DNA from 3 places in the Streptomyces sp. NBC_00258 genome. Region 1 is predicted to be linked to each of the others. Evidence: riboswitches for the same ligand, from Rfam matches in the RefSeq annotation. Region 1 holds a riboswitch; each other region holds the start of a gene.
The links. Region 1 has a riboswitch for cyclic di-AMP ahead of OG718_RS26960 (M23 family metallopeptidase). Riboswitches for the same ligand answer to the same signal wherever they lie in the genome.
Positions count from the first base shown of each region.

Region 2: linked by a shared signal. The riboswitch ahead of OG718_RS23460 (C40 family peptidase) and the one ahead of OG718_RS26960 (M23 family metallopeptidase) in region 1 are both predicted to bind cyclic di-AMP.
Region 3: linked by a shared signal. The riboswitch ahead of OG718_RS31925 (transglycosylase SLT domain-containing protein) and the one ahead of OG718_RS26960 (M23 family metallopeptidase) in region 1 are both predicted to bind cyclic di-AMP.

Region 1 is NZ_CP108081.1:6,073,861-6,081,038, forward strand. Features, by position in the region: gene lhgO (L-2-hydroxyglutarate oxidase) at 1-1,190, shown strand, start outside; gene trmB (tRNA (guanosine(46)-N7)-methyltransferase TrmB) at 1,446-2,288, shown strand; gene OG718_RS26950 (PrsW family intramembrane metalloprotease) at 2,384-3,682, shown strand; gene OG718_RS26955 (aldo/keto reductase) at 3,753-4,697, opposite strand; gene OG718_RS26960 (M23 family metallopeptidase) at 4,794-5,843, opposite strand; cyclic di-AMP (ydaO/yuaA leader) riboswitch at 5,855-6,012, opposite strand; gene OG718_RS26965 (PP2C family protein-serine/threonine phosphatase) at 6,319-7,178, opposite strand, start outside.
Region 2 is NZ_CP108081.1:5,290,873-5,298,050, forward strand. Features, by position in the region: gene pcrA (DNA helicase PcrA) at 1-1,421, opposite strand, end outside; cyclic di-AMP (ydaO/yuaA leader) riboswitch at 1,851-2,022, shown strand; gene OG718_RS23460 (C40 family peptidase) at 2,030-3,181, shown strand; gene OG718_RS23465 (hypothetical protein) at 3,282-3,635, opposite strand; gene OG718_RS23470 (C40 family peptidase) at 4,159-5,226, shown strand; gene OG718_RS23475 (hypothetical protein) at 5,512-6,204, shown strand; gene pdxR (MocR-like pyridoxine biosynthesis transcription factor PdxR) at 6,090-7,178, opposite strand, start outside.
Region 3 is NZ_CP108081.1:7,158,893-7,166,070, reverse strand. Features, by position in the region: gene OG718_RS31930 (DUF5959 family protein) at 76-996, shown strand; cyclic di-AMP (ydaO/yuaA leader) riboswitch at 1,366-1,518, shown strand; gene OG718_RS31925 (transglycosylase SLT domain-containing protein) at 1,522-2,265, shown strand; gene OG718_RS31920 (HAD family hydrolase) at 2,420-3,235, opposite strand; gene OG718_RS31915 (FAD-dependent oxidoreductase) at 3,547-4,809, opposite strand; gene OG718_RS31910 (carboxylate--amine ligase) at 4,971-6,215, opposite strand; gene fahA (fumarylacetoacetase) at 6,430-7,178, shown strand, end outside.

The DNA of each region.
Region 1 (7,178 bases):
ACTGTGACGTGCTGGTGATCGGCGGCGGGATCGTCGGTCTGTCGACGGCGTATGCGATCACGCGTGCCGCGCCGGGCACGCGGGTGACGGTGCTGGAGAAGGAACCGGGCCCGGCCCGGCACCAGACGGGGCGCAACAGCGGCGTCATCCACAGCGGGATCTACTACCGCCCGGGCTCCCTCAAGGCCCGTTTCGCCGTGCGGGGCGCCACCGAGATGGTCAAGTTCTGCGCGGAGTACGGCATCGCCCACGCCGTCACCGGCAAGCTGATCGTCGCCACGGAGCGCGAGGAGCTGCCCCGCCTGCACGCACTGGTCCAGCGAGGCCGGGAGAACGGCATTCCGGTCCGCGAGCTGGGCGCCTCCCAGATCGCCGAGTACGAACCCCAGGTGCGGGGCCTCGCCGCGATCCACGTGGCCACGACGGGCGTGTGCGACTTCGTGGGCGTGGCCCGCCGGCTCGCGGACGCCTCCGGCGCCCACATCCGGTACAACTCGGAGGTCACGCACATCGACCGCCGCCCCGACCTCGGAGTGGCGGTCCGCACCCACGACGGCACGATCATCCGCGCCCGGGTCCTGGTCAACTGCGCCGGCCTCCACTGCGACAGAATCGCCCGCCTCACGGGCGACGACCCCGAAATGCGGATCGTCCCCTTCCGAGGCGAGTACTACACGCTGGCCCGCCCCGATCTTGTCCACGGACTGGTCTATCCCGTCCCGGACCCGGCCTTCCCCTTCCTCGGCGTCCACCTCACCCGGGGCATCGAAGGAAGCGTCCACATCGGCCCCAACGCGGTCCCCGCGCTGGCCCGCGAGGGCTACGACTGGCGGACCGTACGCCCCCGCGAACTGGCAGAGACCCTCACCTGGCCGGGTTCCTGGCGCATAGCCCGACGCCACTGGCGCTACGGGGCCGGCGAAGTACACCGCTCGGCGTCGAAGCACGCCTTCACCAAGGCAGTCCGCCGCCTGCTCCCCGCCGCCACCCCCGACGACCTGATCCCCTCCGCCGCGGGCGTCCGAGCCCAGGCAGTCCTGAGAGACGGCACCCTCCTGGACGACTTCCTGATCCAGGAATCCCCCCGCACGGTCCACGTACTGAACGCCCCCTCCCCCGCGGCCACAGCATCCCTCCCCATCGGCCGGGAGATCGCGGCCCGAGCCCTCAGTTCAATGACGGCCACCTGAGCCTCACCCGGACGCTCGGCCGACCCCGGAGCCAAGACGGCGGGAGAGGGACCCCCGACCGGAAGGGGCCGTGCCGGTATGTCGCAGTCCGCCGCATACGGCTCCTCCAGAGAACGCATCCCTCCAAAACCGCAGCCGTACACCCGGAAAGCGGCGGACTCGACGTACCGGCACGGCCCCGACCCACAACGAACCGCACACCCACCCCGAGCCACCCCGAACCCCCCGCCCTCCACCCCGTAAAATCGACACACTGTGTCTGACTCCTCCACGCCCCCCAACAAGCCGGACGCCCCGAGGAAGCCCCGCCCGAAGGGCGAACCCCGCTTCCCCGACGGCCCCCGCCCCGACCCCGCCGGCTCCCACTTCGAGCGAAGAATCCGCAGCTTCCAGCCCCGCAGAAGCCGAGTGACCCAGGGCCAGGCGGACGCGCTCCAGCGCCTGTGGCCCAAGTGGGGCCTGGACATCGACGGACGACACCCCCTCGACCTCAAGGATCTCTTCGGCGCCGACATCCCGGTCGTCCTGGAGATCGGCTTCGGCATGGGCGAGGCAACCGCACAGATGGCAACCGAGGACCCCGCCACCGGCATCCTCGCCGTGGACGTCCACACCCCCGGCCAGGGCAACCTCCTGAACCTCGCGGACCGCGCCGGCCTGTCCAACCTCCGCGTGGGCAACGGCGACGCGATCATCCTGCTCCGCGAGATGCTGACCCCGGACTCCCTCGACGGCCTCCGCGTCTACTTCCCGGACCCCTGGCCCAAGAAGCGCCACCACAAGCGCCGCCTGATCCAGCCGGAGTTCCTCACCCTCGCCGCGTCCCGCCTCAAGCCGGGCGCACTGCTGCACTGCGCGACGGACTGGGAGCCGTACGCCGAGGTCATGCTCGAAGTCCTGACCGCCCACCCGGACTTCGAGAACACCCAGCCGGACGGCGGCTACGCGCCACGCCCCGACTTCCGCCCCCTGACGCGTTTCGAGGGCCAGGGCCTGGACAAGGGACACGTGGTGAACGATCTGCTCTTCCGCCGCGTACGGCATACCGCGGACAGCGACCAAGTCCGCACGCCGCACACCACACGACGTACGGGCTGAAGGCGCCCACACGGCGGAGCCACATCACGCACCGCCCCCGAGCCCCGACAGTGCGCTCTCGCGGCCCACGCCCCTCCCTCGTTAGGGTCTTTGTCATGGCCACCGGTCCCCCGTTCCCACCGCATCCCGGCTTCCCTCCCGGCATCCCCGCCGGAGGCGCCGCGCACTGGTGGCAGCGCAAGTGGGTCCGCTACAGCGCCCTGACCACCCTGCTCGCCCTCTCCGGCCTCGTCATCCTGGCCCTGGTCCGCAAACAGACCGGCACCGAGGGCTTCCTGGTGGGCCTGGGCCTGGCCGTACTGCCCGTCCCGCTCCTCGTCGCGGCGTTCCGCTGGCTGGACCGGGTGGAACCGGGCCCGTGGCGGAACCTCCTCTTCTCCTTCGCCTGGGGAGCCTGCGCCGCCGCGCTGATAGCCATCGTCGCGAACAGCTTCGCGACGAGATGGATAGCGACGGCGACAGCGGACCCGTCCAGCGCCGACACCCTGGGCGCGACGGTCATAGCGCCGATAGTCGAGGAGTCGGCGAAGGCGGCCGCGGTCTTACTCGTCTTCCTGTTCCGCAGACGGGAGTTCACCGGAATCCTCGACGGCGTGGTGATAGCCGGCGTCACGGCGACCGGCTTCGCGTTCACCGAGAACATCCTCTACCTCGGCACGGCGTTCGGCACGGACCAGCTCAGCGGCGGCAGCGGCATCGCCTCCGTCACGGCGGCGACCTTCTTCGTACGTGTGATCATGTCGCCGTTCGCACACCCCCTGTTCACCGTGCTCACCGGCATCGGCTTCGGCATCGCGGCGCTGTCCGCGGACCGCCACCAGGTACGCCGCGTACTGCTCCCGATCATCGGGCTGCTGCTCGCGATGGGCATGCACGCGATGTGGAACGGCTCGTCGACGTTCGGCGAGTACGGCTTCTTCGCGGTCTACGCGGCCTTCATGGTCCCGGCGTTCGGCCTGCTGACCTGGCTGGTCATCTGGACCCGCCAGCGCGAACTGGGCACGATCCGCTCCGAGCTCCCCGCGTACGCGATGGCGGGCTGGCTCGCGGCCCCCGAGCCGTTCGTCCTCGGCTCGATGAAGGCACGGCGGCTGGCCCGCGAATACGCCACGCACCACGGCGGACGCGCGGCGGGCAGGGCGGTCGCGGAGTACGAGGCGTACGCGACGTCGCTGGCGTTCCTGCGTCACCGGGGCCGCAAGGGCCGCGCGGGCGCCGACTTCGTCGTACGGGAACGGGAGTTGCTCCACGAGCTGTGGACGCGCCGCGAACCGTCGCGCCCGGCCCTCCTGTACGCGGCCCGGGCGACGGCGCCGGCACAGGTGGCACCGCAGTGGCAGGGCTACGGCCACCCGGCGCCGTACACGTACACGTACAACCCGTACCGCTCTTGATCGGCGCAGCCCCAAAACGCGTCGCGAACCCAAAAACGCAACCGCAACCCCACCCAACTCAGCCTCAGCCTCAGCCAGAAGCCGAGGTCAGCCTCCCCAGCTCCGCATCCGTGAGGACAAGCCCGGCCACCCCCAACAACGCCGGAAGCTGCTCCACCGTACGAGCGCTGGCGATCGGCGCGACGACGGTCGGCCGGGAAGCCAGCCAGGCCAGAGCCACGGTGGCGACCTCGACCCCACGCTCCCGCGCGACCTCGTCGAGCGCGCTCAGCACACGCTGCCCCCGCTCCGACTCCAGATGCGCCCCCGCCGATCCGGCCCGGGCGCTCTCGACCACGGCACCCGGACGGTACTTGCCGGTGAGGAAGCCCGAGGCGAGCGACGAGTAGGGGACGACGGCCAGACCGGCCCGGGAGGCGACGTCCCGGAGCGGGCCCTCGTACGAGTCGCGGGAGACGAGGTTGTACCGCGGCTGCAGCGCGACGTACCGCGCGAGGCCCTCGCGGTCGGAGAGGTCGAGGGACTCCTGGAGCCGCTCGGGAGAGAGGTTGGACGCGGCGATCGCGCGCACCTTGCCGGCGCGGACGAGCTCGTCCAGGGCCGTGATGATCTCCTCGACCGGCACGGACGGATCGTCGAAGTGGGTGTAGTACAGGTCGATGTAGTCCGTCTTCAGCCGCCGCAGTGACGCGTCGGCCGCGGCCTTGATGTTCGCCCCGGACAGACCCTTGTACTCGGGGTGCGCGCCGACCTTGGTGGCGACGACGACGTCGGCGCGGTTGCCGCGCGCGGCGAGCCAGTCGCCGAGGACGGTCTCCGACTCACCGCCCTCGTTGCCCGGCACCCAGGCCGAGTACGTGTCGGCGGTGTCGACGAAGTTCCCGCCCGCGGCGGTGTACGCGTCGAGCACGGCGAAGGACCGCGCCGCGTCGGCGGTCCAGCCGAAGACGTTGCCGCCGAGGGAGAGCGGGAAGACGTCGAGATCGGACGAACCCAGCTTGCGGAGAGAGGTCATGGATGGGTCAACGGCCGTACCGGACGGCCGTATTCCGCACCCAGGACCCCTCAGGCCCGCCCAACGGGTCGGGCCCGCTTACGGGGTGAGCCCGCCTTACGGGGTGAGCCCCTTGCCCCGCAGCCAGGCCATCGGGTCGATGCCGTCGCCACCGCTGGTGTGGACCTCGAGGTGGAGGTGCGCCCCGGTGACGTTGCCGGTCGCGCCCACGCGGCCGATGATGTCGCCGGTGTTCACCTTCTGCCCGACGCTGACACCGATCGACGACTGGTGCGCGTACCAGACCTCCGTACCGTCATCGAGTTCGAGGACCGTGCGGTAGCCGTACGAGCCGTTCCAGCCGGCTTCCTTGATCGTGCCGCTGTGAACGGCCTTGATCGGGGTACCCGTGGGAGCGGCGAAGTCCAGACCCGTGTGCTGACCGGACGACCACAGCGCACCGGACTGCCCGAAGGTCGAGGTGATCGTGTACGAGGAGGTGGGCAGCGTGAACTGCTTGGCGAGTTCGGCGAGGCGCGCGGCCTCGGCCTTCTCCTTGGCCTCCTGGTCCGCCTTCTTCTTGGCGGCGGCGACCTTGGCCTCGGCGGCGTCCCGCTCCTTGGCGGCCAGCGTGGCGGCCTTCTTCGCGGCGGCGGACTCGGCGGCCTCCTGGGCCTCGCGGTCCACCTGGTCCTGCTGCTGCTCGGCCTGGAGCATGATGCGGGCCCGCAGGGCCTCGCCCGCGTCCGAGTTGCCCTGCTCGGCGTCGGCGGTGGTGAGGCCGACGGCGGTGATCGGGGTGCTGGAGCCCTCGGGGGCGTCGTCGTCCGAGAACGGCGAGCCGACGTTCGGCAGGTCGGGGATCGAGATCGACACCGGAGGCTTGCCGGTCTGCGCGGTGGCCATGCCACCCGCACCGACGGCGGCTATGACACCGACGCCCAGAACGGTCGAGCTACGGGCGAGTCCTCCGCCGCGCTGCTTGGAGACGCGGTGCCTGCCGCGGACGGGAAGGACGGTCTCCGCGCTGGGATTCCAGACCTCCCACGTCTCCTCGTCCTTACGGGCGCCGTAGGCGAAGGTGTCGGGCTTCTTCTCACCCGAGGACTCACCCGTCAACTCATCCGGCACGAACGAGGGTGTGGGGGCAGACCGGTTGGACGCCACGTAGGCGCACTCCTTTCCTTCCTTCTCGCCTACCGGGTTAGCTGACGGGTTCGGAGCAGGAAGGTCTCCTACGCGCGTCAACCCGCGGTGCGCTACACCGCGAATGACGTGCGATTCACCCCAAGTGGTGGTTCCCCGGTTCCCTTGCGGGATTCGGCGCGTGCGCACGGAGCCGACTCTTGTGACGGCTGGGACGACCGCGCTGCGTTATCGAACGTTAATAGACCCGGGCACCGGATTCCAAGCTGTTCCTGATGATCGTTAAGGCTCTTGGCCTGGACTTTCAGGTCATGAGCGGGGTAAATCGGGCGAGTTGATCGCCATTCAGGTACGGGAGTCCTGTTGATGGTGCGTCAGTTGTTGAGCGGAGGGATTCCGTTCGACTACCAACGGTGATAAAGGTCGCCGCAAGAGCGATGTATCTCACGCCGGCCGCAATCGCGACTGCCGCCGTGCCCTCGCGACTGCCGTGCTTTCACGGCCGCCGCACCGCGAGCAGTGCCATGTCGTCGGTGGCACCGCCGCCCCCGGTGTGCCGCAGGACGTCGTCCAGTACCGCGGCGAGCAACGCGTCGGGCCCGGGAAAGCCCCGCCCGGACAGTCGCCGCGCCGGATCGAAGAAGACGCCTCGCCGGTCCCGCGCCTCGGACAGCCCGTCCGTGTGGAAGAGCAGCATGGCCCCGCCCGGGAACTCCTCCTCCTGCGCGCGGTCGGGCCAGGTCCCCAACTCCCCCGTCCCGAGCGGCAGCGCGGGCTCCGCCGCGGCGAGCGTGCGCACCTCCCCGTCGCCGTACAGCAGGAGGGGCCCGGGGTGGCCGCGGTTCACGAGGCGTACGACCGGGGTGCCGTGCGGGATCTCGGCGAGCACGGCGGTGGTGAAGTCCTCGACGAGCTCGATGGTGTCGCGCCGGACGCCCCCGCGCGCGAGCGCCCGCTCCAGCCGCTGGGCGACCGCCTCCAGGGTCGACTCCTGCTCGGCGGCCTCACGGAAGGCACCGATCAGCACGGCCACGACGGCGACCGCTCCCATGCCCTTGCCCCGTACGTCGCCCACGAGGAGCCGTACGCCGTGCGGGGTGTCCTGCACGGCGTACAGGTCGCCCCCGATGAACGCGCCCTCCTGAGCCGCCTCGTACCGTGCCGCGATCTCGAGGCCGCCGATCCGCGCCGCCGGTTCGGGCAGTACGGCCCACTGGGCGGCCTCCGCGATCTCGCGGGCGGTGGCGAGGCGCGCGTTGCCGCGGCCCACGAGCCGGTTGATGCCGACGGCGAGCACGGCGGCCGTGGCCACGGTGAGGACCTCGGTGGCCGCGCCCGCGTCGAAGGCGAACCTGA
Region 2 (7,178 bases), 780 kb from region 1:
GCGAGGACGTCACGGACCTCCTTGCGCTCGTAGAAGCGGACGCCGCCGACGACCTTGTAGGGCAGGCCGACGCGGATGAAGACCTCTTCGAAGACACGGGACTGCGCGTTCGTGCGGTAGAAGACCGCGACGTCGCCCGCCTTCGCGTCGCCCGCGTCCGTGAGGCGGTCGATCTCGTCGGCGATGAACTGGGCCTCGTCGTGCTCGGTGTCGGCCACATAGCCGGTGATCTGGGCGCCCGCGCCCGCGTTGGTCCACAGGTTCTTGGGGCGGCGGCTCTCGTTGCGCTCGATGACCGCGTTGGCGGCGGTGAGGATCGTCTGCGTGGAGCGGTAGTTCTGCTCCAGCAGGATCGTCGTCGCGTTCGGGTAGTCCTCCTCGAACTGGAGGATGTTGCGGATGGTCGCGCCCCGGAAGGCGTAGATCGACTGGTCGGCGTCACCCACCACGCACAGCTCGGCCGGCGGGAGGTCGTGCTCGCTCGGCGGTACGTCGACCGGGTGCTCGGAGGTGCCGACGAGCTCCCGCACGAGGGCGTACTGCGCGTGGTTCGTGTCCTGGTACTCGTCGACCAGGACGTGCCGGAATCGGCGGCGGTAGTGCTCGGCGACGTCCGGGAAGGCGCGCAGGAGGTTGACCGTCGTCATGATCAGGTCGTCGAAGTCCAGCGCGTTCGCCTCGCGCAGGCGTGACTGGTACATCGCGTAGGCCTGGGCGAGGGTCTTCTCGAAGCCGTCGGCGGCCTGGGCCGCGAAGTCCTCCTCGTCGATCAGCTCGTTCTTCAGGTTCGAGATCTTGGCGCTGAACGACTTGGGCGGGAAGCGCTTGGGGTCGAGGTCCAGGTCGCGGCAGACCAGTGCCATGAGGCGCTTGCTGTCGGCGGCGTCGTAGATCGAGAAGGAGGAGGTGAAGCCGAGCTGCTTCGACTCCCGCCGCAGGATCCGTACGCATGCGCTGTGGAAGGTCATCACCCACATCGCGTTGGCCCGCGGGCCAACGAGCTGCTCGACGCGCTCCTTCATCTCGCCCGCGGCCTTGTTCGTGAAGGTGATCGCGAGGATCTGGCCCGGGTGCACGTTGCGCTCGCCCAGCAGGTGGGCGATCCGGTGCGTGAGCACACGGGTCTTGCCGGAACCGGCTCCTGCCACGATGAGCAGCGGCGAGCCGTGGTGAACCACCGCCGCGCGCTGGTTCTCGTTCAGCCCGTCCAGGAGCGCGGCCGGGTCCACGTGCGGCCGGGCGGCGCCGTCGCGGTAGTACCCGTCCCTGCTCGGCGGCGCGTCGAAGCGGCCGCCGAACAAATCGTCCGGAACCGGCTCCGACTCCGACGCCTCGTCCTCGGGCGGCGGCGGGGGCTCCTCCTCGTGGGCCCGCGAGGGCTTGAGGTCCGCCAGGAAGCTGTCATCAAAGAGGCTGCTCATCGCTCTCCGAGTCTAGGCGCCCCCACTGACAGCCCGCCGCCACCCTTGAAACTCCGCGGATCGCTCCGCGGGGCCGAGGGTCTTCCGGGGCCGCCCAGCGAGGGCTCTGTCACCCTCCGGAGGTGACCTGTAGCGGTCCGCGATCAGGTGGTCGACCTTCGCCTTCGCCAGAGACCGGAAACCTGGAAACCCGGAACGCCGTATCGCGAGTGCGGGCCGGCTGTGGCTGGGCGCGCAGTTCCCCGCGCCCCTGACGGGGCGATGGACAACTCCGCCCACACCATTCCGAATTGACCCCGCGGAGCAGAATCCAAGGCCAAGGTCACGAAAATGTATCGGGCATATCGCACATCAAACTTCACAGGGGCCACACGAATTAGCTAAATTTTATGTGGGCCGCACGACCCGCACCGGCGAACACGCCGGGCCGAGCGGCCTCCGCCGAGTCCGGTACGCCCTCGTGGCCGACGGAGCCGGGGACCCAACCGACCTTGGGGTGAATCGGTCCAACTCCCTTCGGGGAAGCGGACCGTAGGGCAAACCTTCCGGAGCACCCGCCCGAACCCGACAGCTAACTCGGTAGGCGGATGACGGAAGGAGACGCCCTCGTGGCGCCACACCGCAAGTCCCGGCCCCCCAGTCCCATGGGCATACGGACTCCGGCCCTCGCCACCGCGGCCCTGACCTCGGTGGCCCTCCTCTCCCAGACGGCGAACGCGTCCCCCGCCGAGGAGCCCAGGCCGAGCCTCGAGGAAGTCGAGAAGAAGGTCGACGACCTCTACCGCCAGGCGGAGACGGCCGGCGAGAAGTACAACGCGGCCAAGGAGAAGACCACCAAGCAGAAGAAGCGCGTCGACACCCTCCTCGACGACGTGGCGCGCCGCACGGAGAAGCTCAACGACGCGCGCGAGGAACTCGGTACGTTCGCCGCCGCGCAGTACCGCACCGGGGCCTCCGCCCCCGACACCGCCTCCCTCCTCCTCGCGGACAACCCGCAGGACTACTTCGACCAGACCCAGCTGATGGACCGGCTGACCAGCCGCCAGAAGCAGTCCGTCGACGACTACGTGACGCAGCAGACCGCCACGACGGAGAAGCGGCAGGAGGCGTCCGAGAGCCTGGAGACGCTCACCAGGACGCAGAGCTCGCTGAAGACGTCCAAGGCCGACGTCCAGCGGAAGCTCGCCACGGCGCGCGACCTCCTCTCGAAGCTGACCGCCGAGGAGAAGGCGCGGCTCGCCGCGATCGAGCGGAAGAAGCAGGAAGAGGCCCAGCGCAAGGCGGACGAGCTGGCCCGGCAGCAGGCGGCCGACGCCGAGCGGCGGCGCCAGGAGGCCGCGCAGGGCACCGGGACCTCCACGGGCTCGGGGAGCGCCTCGGGGACCTCCGGGTCCGGCTCCGCCGCCTCCACCGCCAAGGCCGACAAGGCCCTCGCCTTCGCCCGCGCCCAGATCGGCAAGCCGTACGTCTGGGGCGCCAGCGGCCCCGGCTCGTACGACTGCTCCGGTCTCACCCAGGCCGCCTGGAAGGCCGCCGGCGTCACGCTCCCGCGCACCACCTGGGACCAGGTCAAGGCCGGCGCGACGGTCTCCGTGAACAGCGCCCAGCCCGGTGACCTGGTCTTCTTCTACGACGACATCAGCCACGTCGGCATCTACATCGGCGACGGAATGATGATCCACGCGCCCAAGCCGGGGGCGTACGTCCGCGAGGAGTCGATCTACTACATGCCGATCCACAGCGTGGTGCGCCCGGCATGAGGGGCTTTTCGTAGACCTGTTTCGCAGATGTGCAGACGTCGGGAGCGGGCACGCGCGCGTGCCCTCTCCTGTTTGCCGGTCGAGACCGGCCCGCTTCCGCTCAGGTCCAGAGCACCGCGATGAAGATGTTCGCCGTGGTCAGCCCGCCCACCAGGCCGAACAGGCTGTTCTCCACCTTTTCCTCGTCCCGTTTCACGTAGACGAGGCCGAGGATCACGACCAGCAGGGCGAGCTTCACGCCGATCTTGACGTTGTTGACGGTCTGGTCGTCGGCCTGGTTGAGGCCGACCAGGATCGCGCCGGTGACCAGCATGGTCAGCGCGCCGTGGAGCATGGCGGGGCTGAAGCGGGCCGTGCCGGCGCTCATGGCCTTCATCTGCGTGAGGAAGCCGCCGAGGAGGGACGCGATGCCGATGATGTGCAGGGCGACGAAGACATGAATGAGTACGTCCATGAGCCCGGACACTAACCAAACGCCTCCGCGCCACCACGCACCGCCCCCGGACCTGCACACCCTGCCCCACCCGCCCCGCGCACCCGCCCCGCCGGCCCCGCACGCCCTGCCCCGCCCGCCCCACTGGCCCCCGGCAGCTCCCGCGCCACAGCCCGGCGGAGCCCATAGCACCGGCCCGCCGCCCGTTTCCCCACAACCCGCGCATCGGTCACCGCACCACATCAAGTCGGCGGCCCCGGGCCCGAATCGCGGTCGCACCCGGTCAGCTCATGTCCGAGTCCCACCACTTCCGTACATGCCGTTACCCCCGCCGCGGTCCCAGGTTTAGCGTCCTTCACCAGGTGACCGGCTCCCCACCACCGCCCGGGTCAGGGGCGGCATCCGGACACCACCGCCGAGAAAGGTCCGGCGGCGGCCCGCTCCCCCTGTGCGGGCCGCCGCCGGACGCGCAACCGGCCCCTGAGGGCCGCCGCCGCGGCTGCACCAACGCCTCGGCGGCCGTACGGAAGGACGTGGATCGCACGTGGCAGCGCACCGCAAGCCGAGACAGCGCTCAGTCGGCGGCAGTACGGCCCGCACCGCCTTCACCATCGCGCTGGCGGGCGCGGCGAGCGCGACCGGGTTCGAGGGGACGGGAACCGCCGCCCCGGAGCTGACACCCGCTCAGGTCAGGGCGAAGGTCGACAAGTTGTACCAGGAGGCGGAGGTCGCCACCGAGAAGTACAACGGTGCGAAGGAGAAGTCGACGAAGACGCGGGGCCGGCTGGACACCCTTCAGGACGAGGCCGCGCGCAGGACGCAACGGCTCAACTCCGAGCGGGACGCGCTCGGTTCACTCGCCGCCGCGCAGTACCGGGACGGCGGCGTCGACCCCGCGCTGGGGCTCATGCTCTCCTCCGACCCGGATCAGTACCTGGACGGGGCCGCGTTCGCCGAGCGGGCCGGCGACAGGCAGGCCTCGAACGTGTCGCGGGTACGTCGGCAGCTGCGCGAGATCGAGCAGCTGCGCGGGGCCGCCCACGTGGAGCTCACCTCGCTCAAGGAACGGCAGGCGGAGCTGAGGCGGCACAAGACGACCGTCACCGGGAAGCTGGGAGAGGCACGGGATCTGCTGTCGCGGCTGTCGGACGCGGACCGGGCCCGCATCGGCGCCGACGACGCGGACTCCGCGCGTGCCTCACGTTCCGCCGCGGGCCCGCGCGACCTGGGCGGCGGCACGGGTTCATCTGCCGCTGCTACCAACTCCCGTGCCGAGACAGCGATTTCGTACGCGTACGGGAAACTCGGCAGTCCATATGTGTGGGGTGCCACCGGACCCGACGCCTTCGACTGCTCGGGGCTGATGCAGGCCGCGTACCGTGAAGCGGGGATCTCGCTGCCCCGCACGACGTACGCGCAGATCAACGCGGGCCGGCGTGTGTCGCGGTCCGAACTGCGCCCCGGCGATCTGGTGTTCTTCTACTCGGGCATCAGCCATGTGGGGCTGTACGTGGGCAACGGGCAGATGGTCCACGCGCCCAATCCGTCGGCGCCGGTGCGGGTGGCGCCGATCGACGAGATGCCGTTCGCGGGGGCCACGCGCGTGGCGTGAGCCGGTCGGCGAACAGGCGGGGGTCGTTGGGAACAGGCAGGGGTTGTTGGGAACAGGCAGGGGTTGGTGGAGAGAGCGGGGGAGTTCAAGCCGTTCGGGCATCGGACCGGCTTGGATGGGCATCGCGTGGGTACAGCGGCGGGGTAGCGTCGGCGTGGCACTGTTCGACATGTCGCACCGCACGGTCTCGATCCGCTCGGTCCCGTTCCACCTCGCTGCCTCCCCTCCCATCCCGTTCCGCCGTCACGTTCCGCCTGGTTCGCCGTCGCCCTCCCGAAGGATTCGATGCCCGGCCCCACGCTGCCGCCTCCGCAGCCGCCCGCGTACTTCAGCGGCTGGCCGGACAGGTCGGCGCTGCTGGCCGACCGCGGACGGGCGTTGGAGGAGCTGCGCAGACGCAGTCTCGGGGTGCACCGGGTGCTGCTGCTGTGGCTGCTGGCGGTCGCGGCGATCATCGGATGGGCGCTGCTGGTACTGCCGTTGCAGCAACTGGAGCAGCGCGATCCCACCGGGTTCATCCTGGGGCCGCTCTTCGCGGTCCTCGGTCTGGCCTCGCTCGCCCCCTCCGTCGTGGCCGTCGTCCTCGCCGTCAGGAGGGACCGCCATATCAGCCAACTTCTCGACGCCTGGCTGCGGTTGGACAGCCATCCGCCCACCGACGCCCGCCTGCGCTCCTCCGGCCTGAGTCTCTTCTGGCTGCTCTCCTCGCTCACCGTCTGCGCGTTCGGGCTGTGGACGTCGTTCGCGGGGGTGGCGGAGGCGAGGCCGGGACGGGACGCCTACAGCGACGTGGTGCTCGTGATGGGGATCGGATTCATCCTCTGGCTGACCGGTCTGATCGGCGTGGTGAAGGCCGTACGGCACTATCGGTGGGCCGTACGGGTGTTGGGGCCCCGGGTACCGGCCGAGCAGCGGCCAACTGCCTCGCCCAGTACGGCGATCCCCTCCTCGATCGCCGACACCGAAGACGCCGCGTAGCCGAGCAGCAGCCCGGGTGGGCCGTCCGGGCGCTGACGGTGCCAGGAGAGCGGGTGCACCTTGACCCCGTGGGCCAGCGAGTCGGCGGCGAGGTCCGTGTCCCTGAACTCCCCCGGCGCCCCGCCACTCGTACCGGCGCTGTCGCCCCCGCCGAACGTGATCAGCAGATGCAGCCCGGCCGCGGCCCCGTGCACCACCGCGCCCGGCAACCGCGCCCGTATCGCCCCGATCATCGCGTCCCGCCGACGCCGATGGCGCCGCCGTACCAGCCGCAGGTGCCGCTCCAGTTCCCCCGACTCCATCAGCCGGGCCAGCACGAGCTGGGGCAGAACCGCGTTGCCGAGGTCGGCGTACCGTTTCGCGGCGACCAGCGCCTCCCGGTACCGCGCGGGCGCCACCACCCACCCCATCCGCAGCGCGGGCGCGAGCAGCTTGGACACGCTCCCGGCGTAGCAGACCCGCTCCGGCAGCATCGACCGCAGCGCGGGCACGGGCGCCCGGTCGTAACGGTGCTCGGCGTCGTAGTCGTCCTCCACGACCAGCCCGCCGTCCCCGGCCCACCGCATCAGCTCCCGGCGCCGCGCGCCCCCGAGCACGACCCCCGTCGGAAACTGGTGTGCCGGCGTCAGCAACACGGCCCGGTGGTCCCGCAGTTCGGAGACGACGACGCCCTCTCCGTCGACCGCCACGGGCGGGGTACGCAGTCCCTGGTTCCACAGATGCTGGCGGACCCCGAGCGACCCCGGGTCCTCCACGGCGATCTCCTCGATGCCGTCCTCCCGCAGCACCCGCCCGATCAGCGCGAGCGCCTGCGCGGTCCCGGCGACGATCAGTACGTCACCGGCCTCGACCCTGATTCCCCGGTACCGCCCCAGCCACCGGGCGACGGCCCGCCGCAGCTCCTCGGTCCCGCGCGGATCCCCGTACCCGAACCCGCCCGCCGCCAGCTCCCCGAACACCCCTCGCTCGGCCCG
Region 3 (7,178 bases), 1.1 Mb from region 1:
GAAGGCGTACGTGGGCCACACGATCGCAATCACGCGTGTAGGTCCCACGACCGCAAACGCGTATGTAGGGACCCCATGACCGCGTACGCCTATGTGGGCCCCGAAGACATATGGGAAGCCGTCCGGCCCGGCGGGGGCGGCGCCCGGATCCGGACCCCGGCCGACCTCGACGCCTTCCTGTCCGCCCGCCCCGCCGACGAACTCGCCGAGCCGTTCACCTTCGTCGTCGACGCCTCCATGACCCTGCGCCTGGCTCCACGCCGCTCCGAGCACGTGGCCTGCGCGGACGGGAAACCGGTGCGCGCCGCCGGGGAGTTGGGCTTCACGCGGACCGCGTCCGGCTGGGCGGTCACGTACGCGAGCAACCAGTCCACCGGCTACTGCCCCGACCCCGAGTCATGGCGATCGCTCGCGGCGGCCCTCACCCGCGTGGGCGTCGACCGCGCCGGCACCCACACCGGCGGCTACACCCACCCGATCACCTACCGCCGCTGCCCGTCCTGCGCCGAGTGGAACTCCGTGCAGGAGGCCCATTTCGTCTGCGCCCTCTGCGACGCCGACCTCCCGGCCGACCACCGCACCGGCCCGACGGACCTCGCGCTCCTCACCGACGAGGAGGGCAACTCGGTCAGGATCACGGTCCTCGGCCGGCACCCGCTGATGGCGGCGGGCCTCGCGGCCGAGATCGTCGTGGAGACGCCTTTCGTCCGTGGCCGCCTCGAACTCGCGCTGTGGCGCCGCCGACTTGAGGCCTGGGGACGCGCCCTGGACGCCGCATCGCACCGCGGCGAGGACATCGCATGGATGACGGTGGAACAAGGACCGTCGATTTCCATTCGGCTCACGGGAGAACGGGATTGCCCCGAGGTGATCGTGGAGGACGACACGATTTCCATGGCCACCGTGTGCGTACCCGTCGATCTTCCCCGGAACTGGATCGACGGCCACCGGCAGAAACTGCGTGACGTACTGACCCTCTGGAACCCGGAAGACTGAACTCTCCGGAACCTCGAAGAGCAGCGAGAACGTTTCTGGACAAGTGGTCCCTTATGCCGACTGGGCGGACATCCAGGCTCCGCCCGACTTGCCCGTATTACGCACTGGACGCACTTAATTCCCCACCTGTGCCAGTGAATTGGGTCACGTCCGCCCAGGACCGCCGATTTGCCGAGTCGGTCGATTCACCTTTGCTCAAAGCAAGTTGAACTTCACCTTCCGAATGGATCAAGAATTCCCATCCGTCCCGAACAGGCAAATGGCATCTCCATGTGAATTCTGGGCTTGTTCACGGCATGTGCTCTCGCATACGTTCACGTCACTCCGGATGGACCGCCTAATCCTGCCGCCGCCCGGAGATCCCAGCCATCCATTCACTCGCGTACGGCAGGAGCGGGGGACCCAGGTAGGCCGCCGGTCCGGATTCCGGAACGGCTAGGGGTGAAGCCGCGTGCAGCATGCGGCCGGGCAGCTCCCGCCCGAACCCGACAGCTCACCTCGCAGGCGTCGGAGAGGAAACGCGCCATGGCCGCACGAGGCAAGCACCGCCGCCCCCGAATCAACACCCTCACACGTGGCATCGTCGCCGCGGGAACCGGCGGAGCCGCGCTCGCGCTCCCCATCGTCGGGGCGACCGGCGCCCACGCCGCACAGCCGGCACAGGCCGCGCAGGTCGCATCGGCCGCGGTCCCGCAGGTCTCGCTCGTCACGTACAAGGTGGTCGCGGGCGACACCCTGACCAAGATCGCCAAGAAGCACTCCACGAGCGGCGGCTGGCAGAACCTTTACAAGGCCAACCGCGCGGTCATCGGCGACGACCCGGCGGTCATCCGCCCGGGCCTCAAGCTGACAGTCGGCACGAAAAACGCCCAAACCTTGGCAAAGACGGCCACTGCGACCAAGTCGTCCACCGCGTCCGCCGTCACCCCCGCCGCCGCGAAGACGTACTCGAACGACCTCGACGGCTGGATCAGGGAATCGCTGGACATCATGGCCCAGCAGGGCATCCCGGGGTCGTACGACGGCATCTACCGCAACATCATGCGTGAGTCGTCGGGCAACCCGCAGGCCATGAACAACTGGGACTCCAACGCCGCGGCCGGTACGCCGTCGAAGGGGCTCCTCCAGACCATCGACCCGACCTTCAACGCCTACCACGTGGCCGGCACCTCGATGGACCCCTTCGACCCGGTCGCCAACATCACGGCGGCGTGCAACTACGCCGCCGCGAGGTACGGCTCGATCGACAACGTCTTCGGGGCCTACTGAGCGGGCCGGCACCGGGCGATCCGGTATCGGGCGATCCGGTATCGGGCGATCCGGTATCGGGCGATCCGGTATCGGGCGATCCGGTATCGGGCGGGCCCACGGCGAGGGAACCAATCTCTCCGCGGGCCCGCCGAGGTTTTCTCCTGGCGGAGAGCTAGACCCGCGAGCCGAAGAGCCGTTCCAGCACCACCGCGATGCCGTCCTCCTCGTTCGACAGGGTCACCTCGTCGGCCACCGCCTGGAGTTCGGGGTGGGCGTTGGCCATCGCGACGCCGTGGGCCGCCCAGTCGAACATCGGGATGTCGTTGGGCATGTCACCGAAAGCGATCGTGGTGGCGGGAGTGAGGCCGAGGTGTTCGGCCGCCAGGGCGAGACCCGTCGCCTTGGTCACGCCACATGGCTGGAGTTCGACTGTGCCGGGGCCGGACATCGTGACCGTGGCGAGGGAACCGACCGCTCCGCGGGCCGCGGACGCCAACTCGTCGTCGGACAGCAGGGGATGGCGCAGCAGCACCTTGCTGATGGGTTCCGTCCAGAGGTCGTCGCGACGCAGGACGCGTACCGCGGGGAGCGTCGGGTGCGGCATCTCGTACCCCGGCTCGATGAGCGTGAGTCCGTCGACCCCGTCCTGGTCGACCGCGGCGTACACGTCCCCGACCTCCGCCTCGATCTTGCCTAGCGCCGTCTCGGCCAGCTCGCGGTCGAGGGTGACCGACCAGACCATGCGCTCGGCGCCGGCGTCGTACAACTGCGCCCCCTGACCGCACACAGCCAGTCCCCGGCTGCCCAGTTCGTCCAGCAGGGGGCGTACGCGCGGTGCCGGGCGCCCCGTCACCACGAGGTGCCTGGCACCTCTCCCGATTGCCATCGCCAGCGCGGCGCGTGACCGGTCCGAAAGGGTGTCGTCGCCTCGCAACAACGTCCCGTCCAGGTCAGTGGCGATGAGTGAATATGCAATCGGTGCGGCCATGATCAGAGAATACGGATCGAACGCCCCAACGACTCGACGGGAACCGGACGTCGTCCGGTATCTCGTCAGGCACAGGGGTCCCCGCCAGCACCATCCGTCCGCCGCCCGGAGGCAAATCGCAGGCGAAGGGGAGCAGTTGACCATGTCCGGACTGCTCCCGCACCCCCGGTCAACCGGCCCGTCGCCCGCCCCCGGGCCCCGCGTCCCCGTGCCCGGCCTCATCCCCTAGTCGTGGCTCGCGCCCGAACTTCGCGCCGCTCGGCGGCTTCAGCGACGCGTTGATGCGTACGCGCACGAACCGGAGGTTTCGTTCAGCCGCGCGCCCCCGCCAGATGCCGGACCAACCTCGGTGAGGCGAACTCCGTCCCGCACACGAACCGCATCACCGGCCCGTACGAAGCCGCCGCCGGCAGCCCCGTGAAGTACAGCCCTGGTACTGAGGACCTGAACCTGGCTCCCAGCTTCGGTGTCCCCCGGCTCACCGCCAGTTCCGTACGCAGTTCGTGCCCGAGGAAGTCCATCGCGGCGAGGTCGACGCGGTATCCGGTCGCGGCGACGACGTGATCCGCCGCGAGCTCCTCGACGCGTCCGTCGAGGGTCTGGACGGCGAGGGCCGGGTGGCCGCCCACCGATCCGGAGCGGACGATCCGCGACACCTCGCTCACCTGCACCTTCCCCTCGAACCGCTCCCGCAGCCACCAGGCGCCGAGTGGGCCGAGCACACGTCGGACGAGGAAGTGCCGGGCCTGCGGGGGCAGATTGCGGTACTGGTGGGGGTAGTAGCTGAGCGCCCACAGCGACCAGGCCCGGCCGAAGGGCGACTCGGGGCGCAGCCGCGGCTGCGTCCAGGGGGGCGCGCCGAAGGCGACCGATCCCTTGCCGCGCGCCACCACGCGCACCTGCGCGCCTGCCTCCGCCGCGAGCGCCGCCGTCTCCAGGGCGGACTGGCCCGCGCCCACGACGATCAGCTCCCTGCCGGAGAACCTGGACAGGTCGTGGAGCTGTGAGCTGTGCGAGACGGGCCCCGTGGGGGTCGGTCCGTCGGGCGCGGCCGCGGCCAGCTCCGGCGGCAGATGCGCCAGCCCGGACAGCCCGGTCGCGACGACGACCGCCCGCGCGGTGAACAACTCCCCGGAGTCCAGCTTGAGTTCAAAACCCCCAGGGCCTGGCCGATCGCCTCCCGGGCCACCCCGTTGACCGCCTTGCCCGGCATCCCCGTGATCGCCGCGCCGGTCGACCGAGACGACCCGCACCCGCTCCAGGTCCGGCACGAGCTTCTGCTGGAACCACTCCCCGTACGCGACGAACGTCTCGACCGGGACGATGTCCTCGTCCGTGACGAGTCGGCGGATGCCAGCCGCGTCGCAGTAGTCGACGAGGTCGTGCCCGCGCTGCGGGGCGTCGATGTTCGAGGCGGCCGGGGTCGACTTGAGAAGCATCCCCTCAGGCATGTGCGCACGCCAGCTCACCATGGGCTCACCGAACACCCGTACCGGAATGCCGCGCGCTCGCAGATGCGCGGCGGTGGACAGGCCGAAGGGCCCGGCACCGATCACTGCCACCGGCTCCATCACGAAGTCCCCTCCCCAGGACGCTGTTTCGTCACTTCGTGGTCGACACAACATGTGCTGTGTACTGCTGGCTCGTCGTACTGCCGGCTCGCCCGTACTGCCCGCTCGCCCGTACTGCCGGTTTCGTGGCCGGACAGGCGCTCGGCCCACGCTCGGACGGGCCTCTACCCCGTGCTCGGACGGGTGCTCGCGCGGTTGGTCCGCCACAGCTGGTACATGTGCTTCACTCCGGGCCGCACGAAGCGCGCGAGCATGGTGAAGAACGGCCGCAGGTCGTCCGCCGCCAGCCACGCCAGCTCCGTGCCGCTCGCGCGGGCGGGAGCGTGCGGTGTCGTGTAGCCGCTCCGGCGGTATGCGAGCAGGGCGGGCAGGTCGATGTTCTCCACGATGTAGTGCCGGCCCGCGAGCTGTTCCCCCTCCGGAACGGTGCGGCCGGTCAGATCCAGATGCATGGCACGGACGACGTCGATCCCCGACTCGTTCTCGAAGAGCCGGAACTGCGCGCCCATCCGCGGGTTGAAGTCGAGCAGTTTGTACCGGCCGTCGCGCCGGTCGAAGCGCAGGTCGAGGTCGATGACACCGCTGAAGCCGATCTGTTTGATGAAACGCGCGGCGATGTCCGCGAGTTCAGGATTGTCGACCACGTACGCGTTCGCCGTCATCCCCGCGTGCGGCGGCCAGGAGCGGACCTTGACGCCGGTGAACATCGCGAGCGGCGTCGAGTCCGCGTCGAAGTACGCGTGCACGATCCAGTCCTCGGCGTCCTCCCTGGGCAGATACTCCTGGAGGATCACCCCGGGGTGCTCGCCCCAGTCACGCGCCAGCGCGAGCAGCCTCTCGCGGGTCTCGACACGGGTCGTCCCGTTCACGGCCGGTCGCACGCGGCGCACGAAGGCCTCACGGTTCTTGGCCACGAGCGGGAATGCCGCCTTCGCCGCGAAGTCCTCGATCTCCTCGTAGGACTCCGGGCAGACGGACTCCGGGCTGGGTATGCCGTGCTCCAGGCAGAGTTCGTGCAGGCCCTGCTTGCTGGCGAGCCGGCGCGGAAGCCCGGCCTCCACTCTGGGAAACAGGAAGCGGTCCGCGAGGTCCGCCTGGTGTTCGGCGATCAGCACCGCGGCCTCCTCGTCGGTCGGGATCAGCACGGTGGGCCGGCCGATCCGGCGCCCGACGCGCAGCAGTCCCTCGACGAGCCGCTCCGGCCGCTCCGTCCCCGTGGTCGGCCAGACGAACGCCTGCCTCAGGTGCCGCGAGGCCGCGGCGGGCGTGTACCGGTCCTCCGTGATCGCGTACATCGGTACGCCCAGGCGTCCGAGGCTGCGGATCGCGCCCACTCCGCCGTGGTGCAGCGGGTAGTCGCCGAACTTCACGATCAGGCCCGGAACTTCCCGGTCCGCGCCGAACGGCACGCCTGTGAAACGTCTGGCCACGGGTCCCCCCACGTGTCCCCCTCCACCGGACCCGGACCCACCCCGTCCGCGCCCCCCGAAAGGACGCTAAGCCGGAATCAACTACTCCGACCCCGCCCTTAATCGGACATTGCGAACTCTTTAGACACTGCCCAAGAGCGGCAACTCCCCCGTAACGTGTGCTGCACCCACACGGAAAGCGAGGCAGCACCCGATGCCCCCCTTCGATGTCACCGAGGGCGATCCCTTCGGCCCGCACAATCTTCCGTACGGCGTGTTCTCCCTTGGCGGGTCCGACAGCGGGCCCGTCAGTGGCTCCGACAGCGACTCCGGCAGCGGCTCCGGCCGGCGGAGCGTGGGCGTCCGGCTGGGCGACCACGTGCTGGACGCGGGGGCGGCGGCCGTGGAACTCGGCTCCCCGTACGCCGCTCTGCTCGCCCGCCCCTCGCTGAACCCTCTGCTCGCGGCCGGCCGCACGGCATGGTCGGACGTGCGGCGCGCGATCACGGCGTGGGTAACGGTGCCGTCCCACCGCGAAACGATCGCGCCCCTGCTGCACCCGCTCTCCGAGGTGACGCTCCACCTCCCCTTCGAGGTCGCCGACTACGTCGACTTCTACGCCTCCGAGAACCACGCCCGTAACGTCGGCCAGATCTTCCGCCCCGACGCCGAGGACTCCCTCACCCCCAACTGGAAGCATCTGCCGATCGGTTACCACGGCAGGTCGGGCACCGTCGTGGTCTCCGGGACCGAGGTCGTACGCCCCTCGGGCCAGCGCAAGGCCCCGGCCGACCCGGCACCGGTCTTCGGGCCGTCCGTCCGGCTCGACATCGAGGCGGAGGTCGGCTTCGTGGTCGGCACGCCTTCGCCGATGGGCACGGCCGTCCCGCTGAGCGGCTTCCGCGACCACGTCTTCGGGCTCTGCCTCCTCAACGACTGGTCCGCCCGCGACCTCCAGGCCTG